4 regions of the Micromonospora sp. NPDC023956 genome follow, and region 1 is predicted to be linked to each of the others. Evidence: riboswitches for the same ligand, from Rfam matches in the RefSeq annotation. Region 1 holds a riboswitch; each other region holds the start of a gene.
What was found. A riboswitch is a leader RNA that binds a small molecule or an ion and turns the genes downstream of it on or off. The one in region 1 is predicted to bind cyclic di-AMP.

Region 2: it holds a riboswitch for cyclic di-AMP, as region 1 does, so the genes downstream of both, AB0F58_RS10080 (hypothetical protein) here and AB0F58_RS03075 (hypothetical protein) in region 1, are expected to answer to the same signal.
Region 3: it holds a riboswitch for cyclic di-AMP, as region 1 does, so the genes downstream of both, AB0F58_RS12605 (C39 family peptidase) here and AB0F58_RS03075 (hypothetical protein) in region 1, are expected to answer to the same signal.
Region 4: it holds a riboswitch for cyclic di-AMP, as region 1 does, so the genes downstream of both, AB0F58_RS05185 (NlpC/P60 family protein) here and AB0F58_RS03075 (hypothetical protein) in region 1, are expected to answer to the same signal.

Annotation. Positions count from the first base shown of each region.
Region 1 is NZ_JBEZZN010000002.1:140,342-144,750, forward strand. It holds gene AB0F58_RS03055 (hypothetical protein) at 1-398, opposite strand, end outside; gene AB0F58_RS03060 (cation transporter) at 395-604, opposite strand; gene AB0F58_RS03065 (metal-sensitive transcriptional regulator) at 695-991, shown strand; gene AB0F58_RS03070 (YibE/F family protein) at 1,211-2,530, shown strand; cyclic di-AMP (ydaO/yuaA leader) riboswitch at 2,696-2,827, shown strand; gene AB0F58_RS03075 (hypothetical protein) at 2,831-3,841, shown strand; gene AB0F58_RS03080 (hypothetical protein) at 3,948-4,409, opposite strand, start outside.
Region 2 is NZ_JBEZZN010000004.1:101,696-106,104, reverse strand. It holds gene AB0F58_RS10090 (AAA family ATPase) at 1-863, shown strand, start outside; gene AB0F58_RS10085 (cation diffusion facilitator family transporter) at 1,005-1,919, shown strand; cyclic di-AMP (ydaO/yuaA leader) riboswitch at 2,073-2,203, shown strand; gene AB0F58_RS10080 (hypothetical protein) at 2,208-3,281, shown strand; gene AB0F58_RS10075 (PfkB family carbohydrate kinase) at 3,433-4,409, shown strand, end outside.
Region 3 is NZ_JBEZZN010000005.1:96,386-100,794, reverse strand. It holds gene AB0F58_RS12610 (acyltransferase) at 1-727, shown strand, start outside; cyclic di-AMP (ydaO/yuaA leader) riboswitch at 1,000-1,137, shown strand; gene AB0F58_RS12605 (C39 family peptidase) at 1,345-2,181, shown strand; gene AB0F58_RS12600 (CDP-glycerol glycerophosphotransferase family protein) at 2,169-3,932, opposite strand; gene AB0F58_RS12595 (bifunctional cytidylyltransferase/SDR family oxidoreductase) at 3,969-4,409, opposite strand, start outside.
Region 4 is NZ_JBEZZN010000002.1:574,553-578,961, reverse strand. It holds gene AB0F58_RS05190 (NlpC/P60 family protein) at 1-1,007, shown strand, start outside; cyclic di-AMP (ydaO/yuaA leader) riboswitch at 1,243-1,375, shown strand; gene AB0F58_RS05185 (NlpC/P60 family protein) at 1,535-2,428, shown strand; gene dcd (dCTP deaminase) at 2,511-3,089, opposite strand; gene AB0F58_RS05175 (pyridoxamine 5'-phosphate oxidase family protein) at 3,185-3,742, shown strand; gene AB0F58_RS05170 (zinc metalloprotease) at 3,807-4,409, opposite strand, start outside.

The DNA.
Region 1 (4,409 bases):
CGCCGGGCGACGACGAGGTGCATCCGTTTGTCGTGTGACTCGTCGAAGCCGGTGACCACGTGCCCGTCCGGCCCGGTGACACGGAAGGCGAACTCGCCGACCGGCGTGGAGACGGGGGTGAGCGCGTAGCCCCGGTCGGAGACCAGCAGACCGCCCGGCAGGTGGCTGTCGCCGCCGGTCGGTGCGTCCTCGGGTCCACCGCCGCCCGCGTCCTCGTGCCCGTCGCCGTGGCCGGACGGGGCCGCACTGCCGTCCGGACCGGCGGTGGGGTGCCCGGTGGTGGCGTGACCGCTCTCGGCGGGGGTGACGGGGCCGGTCACCTGCCCGGCCCCGTACGCCGCTCCGAGAACCGCCACGAGGCCGAGGGCGAACCCGCTCAGCTTCGTCGCGGTGTTCATGATCCGACGAGCTCGAATCCGGCCTCGTCGACCGCCGCGCGGACCGTCTCGGTCTCCAGCGGGGCGTCGCTGGTGACGGTGACCTGACCCGAGGCCAGGTCGACCTTGACGTCGGTGACACCGGCGACCGCTCCGAGCTCGCTGCTGACCGCGCTGACGCAGTGTCCGCAGGTCATTCCCTGGACCTGGTACGTCTTGGTGGCCATCGAAACTCCTCTCGACGATGGATACCCACCTGGGGTATCCCTACGACTGGACCGTAGCATACCCCTGGGGGGTAAGCTATCCTCGCTGCCATGAGCACACCCACACCGATCCGGGGATACACGGCCACCAAGGACCAGCTGCTCGCGCGGCTACGCCGGGTCGAGGGGCAGGTCCGGGGCATCGAGAAGATGGTCGACGAGGACCGGTACTGCATCGACGTGCTCACCCAGATCTCCGCCATCCAGGCCGCCCTGGACAAGGTCGCCCTCGGGCTGCTCGACGGCCACGCCCGGCACTGCATGCACGAGGGCGCCGCCGAGGGGCGCGCCGACGAGATGGCCACCGAGATGATGGCGGCGGTCGGCCGCCTGATGAAGCGCGGCTGAGCCCCGCACCCCCGACGCGACGCGGTACCGGGCCGCGCCGCGCCGCGCCGCTGCGCATCGCCGACACGGGGGTGTCCTGGTGCGGGGACACCGCCGTGTCGCCGAACCGGGGAAAGCGGTGGCGGGCGGGCCGGTGAGCAGGCTGCGAGCTGCGGCTTCGCACCCGGCAGAATGGTCCGGCCGGGGCAACCGCCCGCGTCAGGACCGCAGGGAGAAGGTATGGGCCACGACCACAGCCGTCCCGCCACCGCCGCGCCGCCGCGCGTCCGGCGTGTCCTGATCGCCACCGTGGTCCCGCTCTTCCTGGTGACCCTGGTCGCGGCGCTGGTGCTCTGGCCCCGGGACACCCCGTCGGTCGGCGGCGGCGAGGACGCGGCCCGCTACCACGGCACCGTGGCGCGGGTGGTGACCGAGCCCTGCCCGCCCGCCCCGGAGACCCCGGAGGGGACGACGGAGGGGCCGTGCGGCACCGTCACCGTGACCGTGGACACCGGGCCGGACGCCGGGCAACGGGTCGAGACGGCGCTGCCCACCGGACCGGGAGCACCGGCGGTGGAGGTCGGCGACGAGATCGTCCTGGTGGTGCTGACCGACCCGGCCGACCCGACGGTCAGCAGCTACAGCATCGCCGCCCACCAGCGGGGGCAACCGCTGATCTGGCTGGCCCTGGCGTTCGCCGTCGCCATCGTCGCCTTCGGCCGGTGGCGCGGCCTGGCCGCGCTCGGCGGGCTGGTGGCCAGCTTCGCCATCCTGCTCACCTTCGTGCTGCCCGGCATCAGCGCCGGACAGGCGCCGCTGCCGGTGGCGGTGACCGGTGCCGCGCTGATCATGTTCGTGGTGCTGTACCTGACCCACGGGGTCACCGCGCAGACCTCCGTCGCGGTCCTGGGCACCCTGGCCAGCCTGGTGCTGACCGGCATCCTCGGCAGCCTGGCGACCGCGTTCACCCACCTGACCGGGTACGGCTCCGAGGACGCCACCACGCTGTCGATGTTCCAGGCCGACGTCGACCTGCACGGACTGCTTCTCGCCGGCATCATCATCGGCTCCCTGGGCGTGCTGGACGACGTCACGGTCACCCAGGCCGCCACCGTCACCGAGCTGGCCCGCGCCAACCCCGACCTCACCCGGCTCCAGCTCTACCGGGCGGCCACCCGGGTCGGCCGGGCGCACATCGCCTCGACGGTCAACACGATCGTGCTCGCGTACGCGGGGGCGTCGCTGCCCCTGCTGCTGTTGCTGACCGCCGACACGCGTGGCATCAGCGAGATCGTGACCAGTGAGTTCCTCGCCCAGGAGATCGTCCGCAGCATCGTCGCGACGCTCGGACTGATCGCCGCCGTGCCGATCACCACCGGCCTGGCCGCCCTGGTGACCACCGCTGGCCGGAATCGTCCGCCGGCCCGCCGCCCGCCCCGGCCCGCCGGTGACCCGGACGAGGCCCTGGCCGCCCTCAGCAGCCCCCGTGCCGCCACCACCGGCGCCCCCGACGCCGCCCCGGCGACGGGCCGCCCGGGGAACACGGATTCGTCATGGTGAAACTCCACAGCGTAGCCGTCGGGCGCCTGATCTTGACAAATGTGACAGGAGTGACGGAATGCAATAAGGAAATAACGCTTTTGGTCGGGATCCGGGCGTAGAACCCCATGCCCACCGTCAGGTAACCTCGCTGCCGGTTACCGCCGAAGGCGCGCACCGGCGCCAGCGGTACCACCGCCTAATCGCCCACCGGCGAATCGGGGAACCAGGTTCATGGGGTGCATCCGCGTCAGCGGTAGGGGCCACTTCCGCCCCGAACCCGTCAGCTAACCCGGTCGGCGGTCGACGGAAGGGAACACTGTGACGGCACCCCTACGCCGCTGGCTGAAACCTGTCGTGGCCGTGCTCGCCGCCCTCGCCGTGGCCGCCGGGCCCGCGCCGGCGCTGGCGGAGCCGTCGAGCCCGTCGGGGCACGACGGCGAGCAGCCCAAGCTCCTCAACGAGGTCATCGAGGAGGCGAACCGCAGTTACACACAGGCCCAGGCGAAACTGGACGCCTCGAAGAAGCGCCAGCTCACCCTCGCCCTGGAGGTCCAGCGGGCGCAGAACGAGCTGAAGGCGCTCACCCCCCAGGTGGCCACCATCGCCGTGCGGTCCTACATGACCGGCCGGGTCGGCCCCGCCTCCATGCTGCTGGAGAGCGACACGCCCGACTCGTTCGTCAAGCGGGCCAGCGCGCTGGACGAGCTGAACATGGTCAACAACAGGAAGGTCGGCGCGGTCGCCGCCGCCCGGGACCAGGCGGAACGGGCCAAGAAGGCGCTCGACGCCGAGGTGCTGGAGCAGCAGAAGCAGGCCGACATCCTGAAGAAGCGCAAGCGCGAGGCGGAACGGTCGCTCGCCCTGGTCGGCGGCGTCGGGTTGACCGGTGGCCTGGTGGACGCCACCTCCCCGATCGCCCGGCCCGGCCCCGGGCGGGACAGCAACGGCAACTGGCGCCCGCAGGGCTGCACCGAGGACGACCCGACCACCGGTGGCTGCATCACCCCGCGCACCCTGCACATGTACAAGGAGGTCAAGCGGGCCGGCTTCGACATGTTCGTCGGGTGCTACCGACCGGGTGGGCCGTACGAGCACCCGAAGGGGCGGGCCTGCGACTGGTCGCTCCAGAAGTCGGGATTCAGTCGGTGGGACACCACCAAGGAACGGATGTACGGCAACAACCTCACCGCGTTCCTGGTCCGTAACGCCGACCGGCTCGGCATCTACTACGTGATCTGGAACAAGCAGATCTGGTTCCCGGCGACCAACTGGAGTTCGTACAGCGGACCCTCCGACCACACGGACCACGTCCACGTGTCGATGCTCTGATCCCCGCCACCGAACCGGGCCCCGCCTCCGAACCACCGGAGGCGGGGCCCGTTCGCGTGACCGGGCCGAGAAGCGGGTGGGGTGACCGGGCGGCAGCCCGCCGGGATCAGAGTCGCCGGGCCACCGTCCGGGCCACCTCGACCAGTTCCGCCCGCCCACCCCGGCGAGCGGAGACGAGGAGCACCCGCATCCGGGCACCCGACCGGAACGCCGCCGCGACCGTGCCGGTGTCGCCGTACCGGTCGTAGGCCGCCGCGTCGCCGAGGCCATCGACCGGCTCACCCGGACGGTCGTCGAGGGCCGCCCGGACGTTTGCCGACGCGCTGCCGCTGGCCGGTCCGACGGCGACCCTGACGGTGAGCACCGGCTCCCCGTCGGCGAGCAGCTCGCAGGTGTACGTCCGGACGCCCGGCACCGCGTCGACCGGCCGGCGCTCCTTCTTCCGGACCGCCGGCAGCTCCAGCAGGGCCCGGACGGTGGCCGTCTCGACCAGCCGGCAGGCCCCGGTGACCGGTGCCGGCACCCGCGTGCCGGGGGTGCTCCGGGCCGGCGACGAGGGCGCCAGCCA
Region 2 (4,409 bases), on a different contig from region 1:
AGATCCGCGCGTTGACGGCCGCCTGGCGGACGCTGGACCGCGACGGGCTGACCATCGCCGACATCGCGCTCCTGGACGAGCTGGACGCGCTGCTCGGTCAGCCGATGAAGCCCGCCCGGCGCCGGCGCGACCCGTTCCAGCTCGCCGGTGGGGTCCGTGAGCTGAGCACCTTCGGCGAGCGGCAGCGCGCCCAGCGCGCGGCGGCCCGGGAACGCCCGGCCGACTACCGCGACTACGCGCACGTGGTGGTCGACGAGGCGCAGGACGTGTCACCGATGCAGTGGCGGATGCTCGGCCGACGGGGTCGGCTGGCGTCCTGGACGGTGGTCGGTGACCCGGCGCAGACCGCCTGGACCGGCGACCCGGTGGAGCTGTCCCGGGCCCGCGACCAGGCCGTCGGTCGGCGCCGGCGGCACGAGTTCACGCTGACCACGAACTACCGCAACTCGGCGGAGATCTTCGCGGTGGCGGCGGCCGAGATCCGCACGGTCCACCCGGACCTGCCGCTGCCGACGGCGGTCCGCTCCACCGGCGTGCACCCGGTGGCGCTGACCGTGCCGGCGACGCAGCTGGCGGCCCGGACGGTCGAGGCGGTCGCCGCGCTGCTGGCCGAGGTGGCCGGGACGGTGGGCGTGATCACGCCGGTGCCCCGCCGGGACGAGGTGGCCGGTTGGCTGGCCGACCTGGACTCGCCGCGCCTCCAGGTGGTGACCAGCCTCCAGGCCAAGGGCATGGAGTACGACGGCGTGGCGCTGGTCGCCCCGGGCGAGATCCGGGCCGATCCGGGTTCCGGCGTGCGGACGCTCTACGTGGCGCTCTCCCGGGCCACTCAGCGGCTCACCACCATCGACCCGGTCGACTGACCCACCCGTTCTCGCCCGGCCGGCCGCCCGACGAGGCGGCCGGCCGCTTCCGTCGTGGACGCGCGACCCACAGTCACTTGCACACATAGCGATGTGAACATACATTGGGTCCGGACCGGACGGGGAACGGAGGGTGGGGGCGTGGGCGCAGGTCATGACCACCACGGCGGGATCGCACACGCCGCGCAACGGCACACCGGCCGGCTCTGGGCCGCGTTCGGCCTGCTCGCCACCCTGATGGTGGTCGAGGCGGTGACCGCCCTCGGCACCGGCTCGTTGGCCCTGCTCTCTGACGCCGGCCACATGTTCACCGACGTGCTCGGCATCGGCATGGCGCTGGCCGCGATCACCGCCGCCCGGCGGGCCGGCCGGGATCCGCAGCGCACCTTCGGCCTCTACCGGCTGGAGGTGCTCGCCGCCCTGGCCAACGCCGTCCTCCTCTCCGGGGTCGCGGTCTACGTGCTCGTCGAGGCGGTGCGCCGGTTCGACGACCCGCCCGAGGTGACCACCGGCCCGATGCTGGTGGTGGCGGTGCTCGGGCTGCTGGCGAACCTGGCCGCCTTCGCGCTGCTGCGCGAGGGCGCGAAGGAGAGCATCAACCTGCGCGGGGCGTACCTGGAGGTGGTGGCCGACCTGCTCGGCTCGGTCGGCGTGATCGCCGCCGCGGTGGTCATCGTGCTCACCGACTGGTGGTGGGCCGACCCGCTGGTCGCGGTGGCGATCGGGGTCTTCATCCTGCCGCGTACCTGGCGGTTGGGGCGGGCGGCGCTGCGCATCCTGGTCCAGGCCGCGCCGGAGCACCTCCAGGTCGACGCGGTACGCGACCGGCTGAGCGCGGTGCCGGGCGTGGTCGAGGTGCACGACCTGCACCTCTGGACGCTCACCTCCGGGATGGAGGTCGCCTCGGCCCACCTGACCACGGATCCGGCGGCCGAGGTCGGCAGCGTGCTCGCCGCCGCGCGGACCGCGCTGCACGAGGACTTCCACATCGACCACGCCACCCTCCAGGTCGAACCCGGCGAGTCGCCGGGCGTCTGCGGCCGGGTCGAGTGGTAATTAGGACAGACTTAAATCTGGGAGTGTATTGTCCGCCTATGTCGGATATACCGGTGTCATCTGGTGAGAGTGGTGTGGCCGCCGCTGCCCCTGGGACACCGGCTTCGGTAGTCTCGGACCCGGTCACCGCCGGGCGGCGCCCTCCGGCGCCTGCGGGGACCGCCGCCTAATCGCCGTGACGGCGAGCCGGGGAACCACGTCCTTGGGGTGCATCCGCGTGAGCGGTAGGGATCTTCCGTCCCGAACCCGTCAGCTAACCCGGTCGGCGGCTGACGGAAGGACATGTGCATGCCAGTAGTGGCACCCGTACGACGTACCGCCGCCCGGATGGCGGCACTGATCGCCGCGACACTCGCCCTCGGCGTCGCGGCCGGCCCGGTCACGGTGGCACCCGCCGCGGCGGCGCCCCCGCTGACGGCCCGAGCTCCCGGCGACGACCCCGAGGGAGGCACCCCCGCACTGCGCGCCCAACTCGAGGCGGCCAGCAAGGGGTGGCTCGACGCGAAGGACGCGCTCGCGAAGTCGGTCGCCCGCCAGCAGAAGATCAACCAACAACTCGCCGCCACCGAGAAGGAACTGGCGGTCCGCGACGAGAAGGTCGGCGTGATCGCCGGGCTCGCGTACCGGACCGGCCGACTCGGGCCGGCCTCGGCACTGTTGACCAGCGGCTCGCCGGAACACTTCATGGACCGGGTCGCCGCACTGGACGCGGTCGCCGCCAACGAGGACCGCGAACTGCGCGGCCTGCTGGCCACCCGCGAGCAGGCCAACCGGGCCCGGACGGCGCTGAACCGGGAGATCGCCGAGCAGCGCAAGCAGGTCGCGGTGATGGAGAAGCGCAAGCAGCAGGCCGAGCAGGCGCTGGTGGTCTCCAACCGCAAGACGGCGGCCACCCGCCCCAGCGGGGGCAGCGACTCGTCCCGGTCGACCACGGCGAAGCCGGCGCCACGCAACTCCGACGGCTCCTGGCCGTCCGAGTCGTGCAGCGTCAACGACCCGACGCCCGCCAACGGCTGCATCACCCCGCGCACGCTGCACGCGCTCAACCAGGCCAAGGCCGCCGGCTTCACCCGCTACGTCTCCTGCTACCGCTCCGGCGGGTCCGGTGAACACCCCAAGGGCCGGGCCTGCGACTTCGCCGCCCAGAAGACCGGCTTCGGCGGCGACGCCACCGGCGGTGACCGGACGTACGGCGACAACCTGGCGGCGTACTTCAAGAACAACGCCAGCCGGCTCGGCGTGCTCTACGTCATCTGGTACCGGCAGATCTGGCTGCCCAGCAGCGGGTGGAAGTCGTACAGCGGGGCCAACGGCGACCCGTCCAGCGACCACACCAACCACGTCCACCTGTCGGTCTACTGAGCCACCCCGCGCGGCCCGTCACCCCGTCCGGGGTGACGGGCCGTCGGCCGTCGTCGGCCGGACGGAAGCCTCCACCGAACCCCCCGGAAGGGGTCGCATGAGCGGCGCCGGGAGGGGAACCCTCCGGCGAGCGGAGGAGAGGCGGACACCCATGGACGGCCCCGACGGGTACGTGATGGTCTTCGCGCCGGCACCCGTGCTGACGGTCACCGTTGACCAACCGAGCGCCGAGACCGAGCTGCACCTGCACCCGGGCGGCCAGGGGGTCTGGCAGGCCCGCATGATCATGTCGCTCGGGGTGCCCGTGGTGCTCTGCGCCAGCCTCGGCGGCGAGATCGGCCAGGTACTGGAACCCCTGCTGGTCACCGAGGGGGTACGGCTCAAGCGGGTGCTGCGGGACACCGCCAGCGGTGGGTACGTGCACGACCGGCGGAACGGGGCCCGGCACGAGGTCGCCGACGTCCCCGGTCGCCCGCTGACCCGGCACGAGCTGGACGAGCTGTACAACCTGGCGCTCGGCGAGGGACTGCGCGCCCCGGTCAGCGTGCTCAGCGGCCCCGGTGAGCCGTCGATCGTCCCGCCCGACCTCTACCGGCGGTTCGCCGCCGACCTCGCCGCGAACGGCGGCCGGGTGGTCGCCGACCTCTCCGGCGAGCACCTCGACGCGGTGCTCGCCGGCGGGCTGTTCTTCCTGAAGGTCAGTCACGAGGAACTGCTCCGCGACGGCCGGGCCCGCTCGGCGGACGAGGACGAGCTGACCCGCGCCCTGTACGACCTGCACGCCGCCGGGGCCGAGACGGTGGTGGTGAGCCGGGCGGACCAGCCGGCGTTCGCCCTGGTCGACGGGGAGGTCCTGGAGGTCGTCATGCCCCGGCTGGAGGCGGCCGACCCCCGTGGCGCGGGCGACTCGATGACCGCCGGGGTGGCCGCCGTCCTCGCTGGCGGCGGCGACATCCGCACCGCGATCCGTACCGGCGCGGCGGCCGGGGCGTTGAACGTCACCCGGCACGGCCTGGGCACCGGGCGTCTCGACTCGATCGCCGGTTTGGTGGAACGGGTGCGGCTGGTTCCGGCGGGCAACCGCCCGCAGGAACGGACCACCCCGGAGGAGCTGGCCGACCGGGCGGC
Region 3 (4,409 bases), on a different contig from region 1:
TCGGTGGTGGTTCACCCAGATCTTCCCGCTGGTCCGCTCCACCGAGTTCTGGATGGGCGTCGCCGCGGCCGAGCTGATGCGGCGCGGCCACTGGCGCGGCCCCGGGCTGCCCCTGGCCAGCCTGATCTTCCTGGTCACCTGGGTGGTGGCCGGGGAGTGGATCCGCGCGGAGCTGTGGGCGGCGCTGCTGTCGGCGGTGTACATCCTGGTGATCACCTCGGCGGCCCGGGCCGACGTCCGTGGTCTGCCGTCGCCGTGGCGCTCCCGGCCGCTGGTCTGGCTCGGCGAGGTTTCCTTCGCCTTCTACCTGGTGCACGTCTTCGTGATGGTCACCATCCTCCGACTCACCGGCGACCACGGAGTCGGCTTCACCGGCTGGACGGGTCCGCTGGTGGCGGTCGGCTTCCTGCTGCTGAACCTCCTGCTGGCGTGGCTGCTGTACCGGTGGGTGGAGACCCCGATGATGCGTCTGCTCGCCCCGGGCCGACGGCGTCCCCCCGCCCCGACCGGTCCCGCCCCGGTGGGCGGGCAGCCGGCGGTCGCCCCGCCCCGGCAGCGGGTGGCCGACGGGGCCGCCCGGGGCGGGCACGCCGCCGCCCCCGTCGACGACCGGGCGCCGGAATCCGACCGGACCGTGGCGACCGGCGCGGGTGGGCCGAGCCTGCGCGAGGGACCGCCGGACCGCCCCTCGGGCGGTGCGCGGACCGCAGGCGTGACCGGATCGTGACGTGACCCGGGGCACGCTCTGCCCCCGCCGCACCTTCGGCCCGCTCGTCCCGATCCGCGCCGAATGGGGCGGCCGGGTTGTGCCGGTGCCGTCCGGAAATCGCCTGCTGGTGCCCGGAAAACGGGTCGTCCCATTGAGTGACGTCAGCCCGCCTCTGCGTCGAACTTCCGGGTCTGTGGAGTCGTTTGCCCAGCTCACGATGGTTGGCAGGGGTTTGCGACATCAGTAGTGTCGGCCCGTCTGGTGCGGTCGTAGGTCGCAAAGGGCGACACCGCGCCGGCCCGCCTAATCGTGTTCCACGAGCCGGGGACCCAGGTACGTCGGGGTGAATCCGCGGGGCTGACCCGTGGTAGGGCGATCTTCCCGCCCGAATCCGTCAGCTAACCCGGTAGGCGGTGTCGGAAGGAGTAGTTCGTGCTGCACGCCCCCGTTTCCCGGTTCCTCCACGGTGCCCAGGTGCCGCCGGCCCTCCCGTCGCGCCGCCGACACTGACTCCGGCGTACACCCGCAGACGCCGTCCGAGCGGGCACCCTTCGCCACCGTCGACCCCACGCACGGTCCGCCCTGCGTCGACCAGGTGCGCCGCTCTCCACCCCTGCCTTCTCGTGGAGGAATCCGTGAAGTACCCGGTCCCGCGACCGTTCAACCTGTTCCGAGCCCGCCGCTACCAGGTCGCCGCCTCGGCGACGGTGCTGGTGGCGGCGTCCACCGCCGGTGTCCTGCTCGTCGACGCCGACCCGCCCGCGCCGCGGCAGGAACCGGCCGCCGCCGCGGTCGAGCCGGACCGGTCGGCCGCCGCCTCCCGGCACCGGGACCGGGTCACCGCGTCCCCGGCCAGCCCGTCCGCCGTCGCCACCACCCCGCCGGCCAGGCGGTCCGCGTCACCCGCCGCCACCGCCTCGCCGAACCGGGACCTGACTGCCCGGCCCACCCCGCCGAAGCCACCCGCGTCGAAGGTGCTCGACATCCAGTACCAGGAGCAGAGCACCTTCTACTACTGCGGTCCGGCCGCCACCCGGATCGCGCTGACCGCCCGGAACATCGTCCGCAGCCAGGACGACCTCGCCGTCCGGCTCAACACCACGCAGTCCGGCACCAATTCCGCCGAGGACACCACCCGGGTCCTCAACGACCTCGTCGGCCGGGACGTCTACCGGACCCGGACGATCCCCGGTGGCGCGGCCACCCCGGCCCAGATGGACCGGCTCCAGGCGGACGTGGTCCGGACCGTCGGCAACGGGTACGCCGTCGTCCTCAACATCGCCGGTTCCGCCACCGACGTGGCCGGCGGCTGGCACTCCTACCCCGGCGGGCACTACCTGACCGTGGTCGGTTACCGGGACAACGGCCGGACCGTCCGGATCGCGGACCCGGCGAACGCCGCCGCCGGTTCGTACTGGATGACCACCATCAACCTGGCGCACTGGGCCGCCACCCGCGGCTACTCCGCCTGACCCGCGCGGGGAGCAACCGTCGCGGTGGCCGGAGGGGTTCCCTGCTCGGCAGCACCCGGTGACAGGGGACCCCTCCCGCCATCCCCGGCGGCGGGGCGGGCCGTCGGCACGGCGGCCGGCGCGAGGTGCGCCCGGGCGGCCGACAGGAACCCCTCGGCGTACGACTCGACCGGGAAGTCACCGAGGTAGTGGGTGCGCATCGCCCAGCGCGCCTCGGCCAGCGGGTCGGTGCCGAGCAGCCGCTCCAGCACGTCGTCGACGTCGGCCAGGTCCCGGCGCAGCACGTAGCCGGAGCGGGCCAGCGGGAAGCGCTCGGTGAACGCGTCGCCGTCGGCGCCCATGTCGGTCACCGCGTACGGCTTGCCGGAGTAGAGGTAGTCGGAGATCACCCCGGAGACGTCCGAAATTAGCGCGTCGGAGCGGTTGACGCAGTCGACGAGGCTCATCGCCCGGCTGGCGTCGGTGCCCCAGACGTGCTGCCGGCCGGTGCGGGAACGGTCCGCCGCGAGCAGTTCCGCCACCCGGGCGAGCTGCCGCGCCGACTCCGGGTTCTGGGCGGTGTACGGGTGGGCCCGCAGGATCACCGTCGCCCCCCGGGCCAGCAGCCGGCCGACCAGCGCCTCGGCGACCGGCAGCGAGCAGTAGTTGGCGTCCGCGTGGTGCCCGGTCCAGGTGGGGGTGTACAGCACGGTCGGCCGGGCCGGCATCGGCACCGGCGGACGGCGCACCCCGATCGCCTCCACCTGGGGGCGACCGACGATGACGAACTTCTCCGCCGGGATCTGCACCCCGGCGCGGGCGTACCGGTCGACGGCGGCCTGGCCGGCCACGAAGTTCCGGTCGAAGATCGCGGAGACCGGGTTGGCGCTCGGGGCCTTGTCGCTGTCGCCGTGGTGGATCTGGATGTGGGTGAGCTGGGTGAACCGGATGCAGTGCGCGTTCTTCGCGCCGTGGTTGACGTAGAACGCCACCCGCAGGCTGGGCACCAGCGCCTCGTCGATCGCCTTCAGCGTCGGGCAGTACACCACCGGTGCACCGGTCGCCGCCGCGATCGGGGCCAGGAACTCCGGTTCGCGCAGCAGCACCAGGAACGGCCGACCGATCCGTTCCAGGTACGGCAGCCACATGGTGACCTGGTACTCCGAGCCGGGCGGGGCGGAGAAGTAGAGCAGGAACTCCGGCTGGTGCCGGGCCAGCGCGCGGGCCACCGGGCTGGCCGCCGTCGACGGGCGGAACCGCCGTCGGGCCAGGCGCAGCCCGACCATCCCGGCGAGCCCTCCGACGAGCAGGCTGACCAGCAGGGCGTACCAGGTGGGCAGGGCGAGGAGCGCGCCGAGCGCGACCGCGCCGAGCAGCACCGGGACCGCCGCGCCGACGTGGCCGGTGGTCAGTCCGGGCCGGACCGGCAGGTTGGCGGTGCGGATCTCCAGCCCGCCGGCCACCCGCAGCGGTCCGTCGAGCAGCACCAGCGCGAGCAGCACCAGCGCGGTGGCCACCAGGGCGGGGTCGAAGCCGGCGTCGTGGCGGCGGGCGTACCCGACCAGGATGCCGGCGGCGACCAGGACGGACTCGGCGGCCACGTCCGCGCCCGGCCGGATCCGGCGCTCCCACGCCCCGGCGGCCAGCGCGGCGACCGCGAGCACCAGGCCGGGCACGGTGGCCCCGGTGAGCGCGACCAGGAGGAAGGCCAGGACCGCCAGGCCCACGGTGAGGCAGCGGGCGAGCAGTTTCCGGACCAGGGTGCCACGCATCTCGCTGACTCTCCTGCCTGTCGCGTGGATGTGGGTTCAGCGGGTGGCCGGCGCGACCGGGGCGGCCGGCCCGGCCTGGGCCGGCACCGCCGGCTCGTCGGTCGAGCGGCGGACGTCGATGACCTGGCCGGTGAGGTCGGACAGGAGCACGTCGAGTGAGGCGCGGGCCACCGTCGCCGCGGCGAGCAGGGTGTGTTCCGGCTCCGCGCCGAACGCCCGGGTACGCATCGGGGTGGCGGTGCGTTCCGGGTTGACGCAGTTGACCCGGACGCCGAACTCGGCCCACTCGTCGGCGAGGGCCTGGGTGAGGTTGACCAGGGCCGCCTTGGTCGCCGAGTAGAGCGCGTACCGGGCCCGGCCCCGGGTGTACGAGCTGGAGGTGTAGAGCAGCAACTGGCCCCGGGTCTGCCGCAGGTACGGCAGCGCGTGCCGGGCGACGGTCACCGGCCCGACGAAGTTGACCTGGAGGAGGCGGTC
Region 4 (4,409 bases), 430 kb from region 1:
CAACCCTGCCCCCTCAGCGTCACGCACCGGATCGGCTCCCCACTCGTCCGGGTGGGCTGCGCCGGTTCGTTCGCACCCTGGTCACCCTGTCCGCCGTCGCCATGGTCGGCGTCGGCCTCCTCGCCGCTCCCGCGCACGCCGCGCCCACTCCCGAGGAGATCGAGGCGCAGATCGACAAGCAGTGGGAGCAGCTGGAGCCCACGATCGAGAAGTACAACGAGGTTCGTAGCCAACTCAAGGTCAACCAGAAGAAGTCGGCCGACCTGCAGAAGAAGATCGAGCCGCTCGCACTGCAGAGCGACATGGCCATGAACCGGATCGGTGCGCTGGCCTCCCGGCACTACATGACCGGCCCGTCCCAGGAGATCGGGGCGCTGCTGGTCAGCGCCAAGCCGGGCACCCTGGCCGAGCAGATCGGCATGCTCGACCGGCTCGCCGCCCACCAGCGCAAGGAACTTCAGGGCGTGGTGGAGATCCGGACCCGGTACGAGACCGAGAAGCAGAAGCTGGACACCCTGATCACCAGCCAGGTCCAGCAGCAGAAGGATCTGGCGACCAAGAAGACCAAGATCGACGCGGAGATCAAGCGGCTCCGGGCCTCCATGCCGAAGACCGTGGTCAGCGCCCCCGGCTGCCCGCTGATCAAGGGCGTGATCAGCAGCGCCGCCAACACTGCCATCAAGACCGCCTGCGCGCAGGTCGGCGACCCCTATGTCTGGGGCGCCACCGGGCCGAACTCCTTCGACTGCTCCGGGCTGACCCAGTACGCCTACAAGGCCGCGGGTATCCACCTGACGCACTTCACCGGCGCGCAGTGGCGCGAGACCAAGACGATCAGCCGCTCCGAGGCCCGCCCCGGTGACCTGGTCTTCTTCTTCAGCGACCTGCACCACGTCGGGCTCTACCTGGGCAACGGCATCATGGTGCACGCCCCCCGGGCCGGGAAGCCGGTGCAGGTGGCCAGCATCAGCCACATGCCGGTCGCGGGCTTCCGCCGCCCCTACTGACCGATTCCGACGAAGGGGTCCCCGGCCGCCGGCCGGGGACCCCTTCGCGTTCGGGCGAACGAATGGCGCCCACAGTGGTTACTGTCGGAAATCAGCAGGTGGCACTCCCGCCAAGCGTGTTGCGGTTCGACGGGGGTCGTCTCTAGCCTCGGCACTTGCCGAGCCGGTGACAGGTCCGCCAATCGGAGGCGGCAACGGCTCGACACCGCCGAGTCGCACGACGTACGTCGCCACAGGAGAAACCTCGCCACACCAGAGCGAGCCGGGGAACCACCAGCACCATCGGGGTGAATCCGTACCCACGGTAGGGCGCTCCCTTCCCGCCCGAACCCGTCAGCTAACCCGGTAGGCGGTCAACGGAAGAAGGAGTACGGAGCCCGGTGGCACACCATGCCCCGCGGCCACCGTCCGTCCGGTCGGCTCCGGCTGCCCGGTCGACGGCTGCGCCGCGTCCATGCTGGTCCCGCTTCAACACCGTCGTCACCGTCCTCGTCGGAGCCGCCGTCCTCGTGACGGGTGGCGCCGGCGTGGCCCACGCCGAACCCTCGGTCGCCGAGATCGAACGCCAGATCGACCGGGAGTGGAACGCCCTCGAACCGGTCATCGAACAGCACAACGCCACCCGCCAGGCCCTCGCCGTCAAACGGCGGCAGGCGCAGGCGCTCGCCGACCGGATCGAGCCGCTGAGCCGCCAGGTCGACCAGGCGATGAGCAAGGTCGGCGGGCTCGCGGTACGGGCGTACAAGGGTGAGAACGCCTCCGCCCTCAACGCCATGCTCGCCAACCCGTCCCCGGCCACCGTCGTCCACCAACTCGAACTGCTCGACCAGTTCGCCCGTCGGCAGCAGGCCGACATCCGGCACGTGGTCGAGCTGCGGAACCAGCTCAGCGCCCGCAAGGACCCGCTGGACCGGCTCATCGCCCAGCTCAGCCAGACCGATCGCCAGCTGGACGCGAAACGACGGCAGATCGACGCCGCCATCACCCGGCTCCAGAAGGTGCGCCTGAAGGCGTACGACAACGGCGCCGGCACCAGCCTGCGCCCCGCTGCCTGCCCGACCGCCTACCCGGGCGGTGCCGCCGGACGCGCCGTCACCTTCGCCTGCGCCCAGATCGGCAAGCCCTACGTCTGGGGAGCCGAGGGACCCGACGCGTACGACTGCTCCGGGCTCACGCTCGCCGCCTGGGCGCGCGCCGGGGTCGCCCTGCCGCACAACGCCGCCCAGCAGCGGCGGGCGACCGCTCCGGTGGGCCGGCGCGAGCTACGCCCCGGCGATCTCGTCTTCTACTACTCCGACCTGCACCACGTCGGCATGTACGTCGGCGACGGCTGGCTGGTGCACGCCTCCCGGGCCGGCGCACCGGTCAAGATGAAACGGGTCGACGACGGTCCCGTGCACAGCTACGGCCGCCCCGGCTGAGGTGGTGACAGGGGTCCCCTGTTGCCGCTCTCCCGGGCAGCAGGGGACCCGGGCGCGCGCGACCGCAGGCCGGGGGTGCCGGTCAGCGGGTGGGCCAGGTGCGCCAGTTCCGCCAGGCCCGGCTCGGGGTGGGGCCGCGCTGCCCCTGGTAGCGGGAGCCGTAGACGGCGGAGCCGTACGGGTGCTCGGCCGGCGAGGAGAGCCGGAAGATGCAGAGCTGACCGATCTTCATGCCGGGCCAGAGCGTGATCGGCAGGTTGGCCACGTTGGAGAGTTCCAGCGTCACGTGACCGGAGAACCCCGGGTCGATGAAGCCGGCGGTCGAGTGGGTGAGCAGCCCGAGCCGGCCCAGGCTCGACTTGCCCTCCAGCCGACCCGCGAGCTGGTCACCCAGCGAGATCACCTCCAGCGTGGAGGCGAGCACGAACTCGCCGGGATGCAGCACGAAGGGCTCCCCCTCGGGCACCTCCACCAGCGAGGTGAGGTCGTCCTGCTGCAACGACGGGTCGATGTGGGTGTAGAGGTGGTTGTTGAAGACCCGGAAGAGCCGGTCCAGGCGTACGTCGATGCTGGAGGGCTGTACCAGACTCGCGTCGAACGGTTCCAGCGCCAGCGTGCCAGCCTTGATCTCGCTGACGAGGTCCCGGTCGGAGAGCAGCATCGCACCACCCTATCCAGTGCCGAGGTTGCCACGATCCTGCGGGTGACCAGCGCGTCGGAGTGCTTTTTCGTACGCGTGTTCGATAGAATGCCGGTATGGCTTCCTGGTCCGAGTTCGCCTCCGACGAGCCCCGCCTCGCCGACGCGATCCGCCTCCTCATGCAGCAGTACGGCCCGGGCTTCGGCTACCTGGCCACGGTCCGGTCAGACGGTGGCCCCCGGGTCCACCCGGTCTCCCCGGTCATCACCGACGAGGGGCTCTTCTGCTTCGTCATCGACTCGCCCAAGCGACGTGACCTGGAACGCGACGGGCGGTACGCGCTGCACTCGTTCCCGCCGGAGGAGAGCGACGACGAGGCGTACGTGGCCGGGCACGCGCGTCCGGTCACCGACCAGGCACGGGTGGCCCGGCTGGCGGAGTGCTTCCGGGCCGAGCCCCGGGCGGACTGGCGGTTGTTCGAGTTCACCGTCGACGTGGCGATGCTCGCCCGGCGCGATCACGTCGGGCCGGAGGTTCTCGGCGCCGGGCCGGGCGGCGACCCGGCGGTGCAGGTCTGGCTGGATCCCCGGGCGAGTGACCCGGCGGCCGGCCAGCCGTCCGTACCAGGGCCACGGGCCGGGCGGCGACGGGCCGCGCACCGGGCCGCGGCCTGAACCCCGACACGCCGATGCCGGCTCCGCGGGGCGGAGCCGGCATCGGAACGTTACGTCGGGTACGTCAGGCGGCGCGATAGGCGTTCCACGCGGTCAGCATCCGGCTGGCCTGCCCGGTGGTGAACTGGTACATGCACGAGTCGTACGTGTAGTCCATGAAGTTGGTGATCGGGTCCAGGCCGGCGGTGGCGCAGGTGTCCCGGCCGGTCGGGCACTCGAACGCCGGCTCGGCCTCCGCCGGGGTGTCCGAGACGCTGTCGCCGGAGCCGGAGCAGCCGCCCTGGAAGGTGTGGTACAGGTTCAGCCAGTGGCCGACCTCGTGCGTGCCGGTGTCGCCCAGGTTGTAGCTGGTCGCGGTGCCGCCCGGCAGCGACTCGCCGAGCACGACGACGCCGTCCATGCTGCTGAGCCGGCGGGTCGGGAAGGTCGCCCAGCCGAGCAGGTCGTCGCTCAGCTCGCCGAGGTAGAAGTTCAGGGTGCCCTTACCGCCCTCGCGCAGCGAGGTCTTCATCGAGCGCTCGGCCGAGGAACCCTGCACGATCGGGTACCACGCCGGGTTGATGACCCGGTTGATCTCCTGCAACTGGAAGGCGAACGCGGTGCCCGTGCCGCCGGTCGCGCCGCTGAAGGACTGGTTCAGCACGTTGATCTGCGAGTTGATCATCGA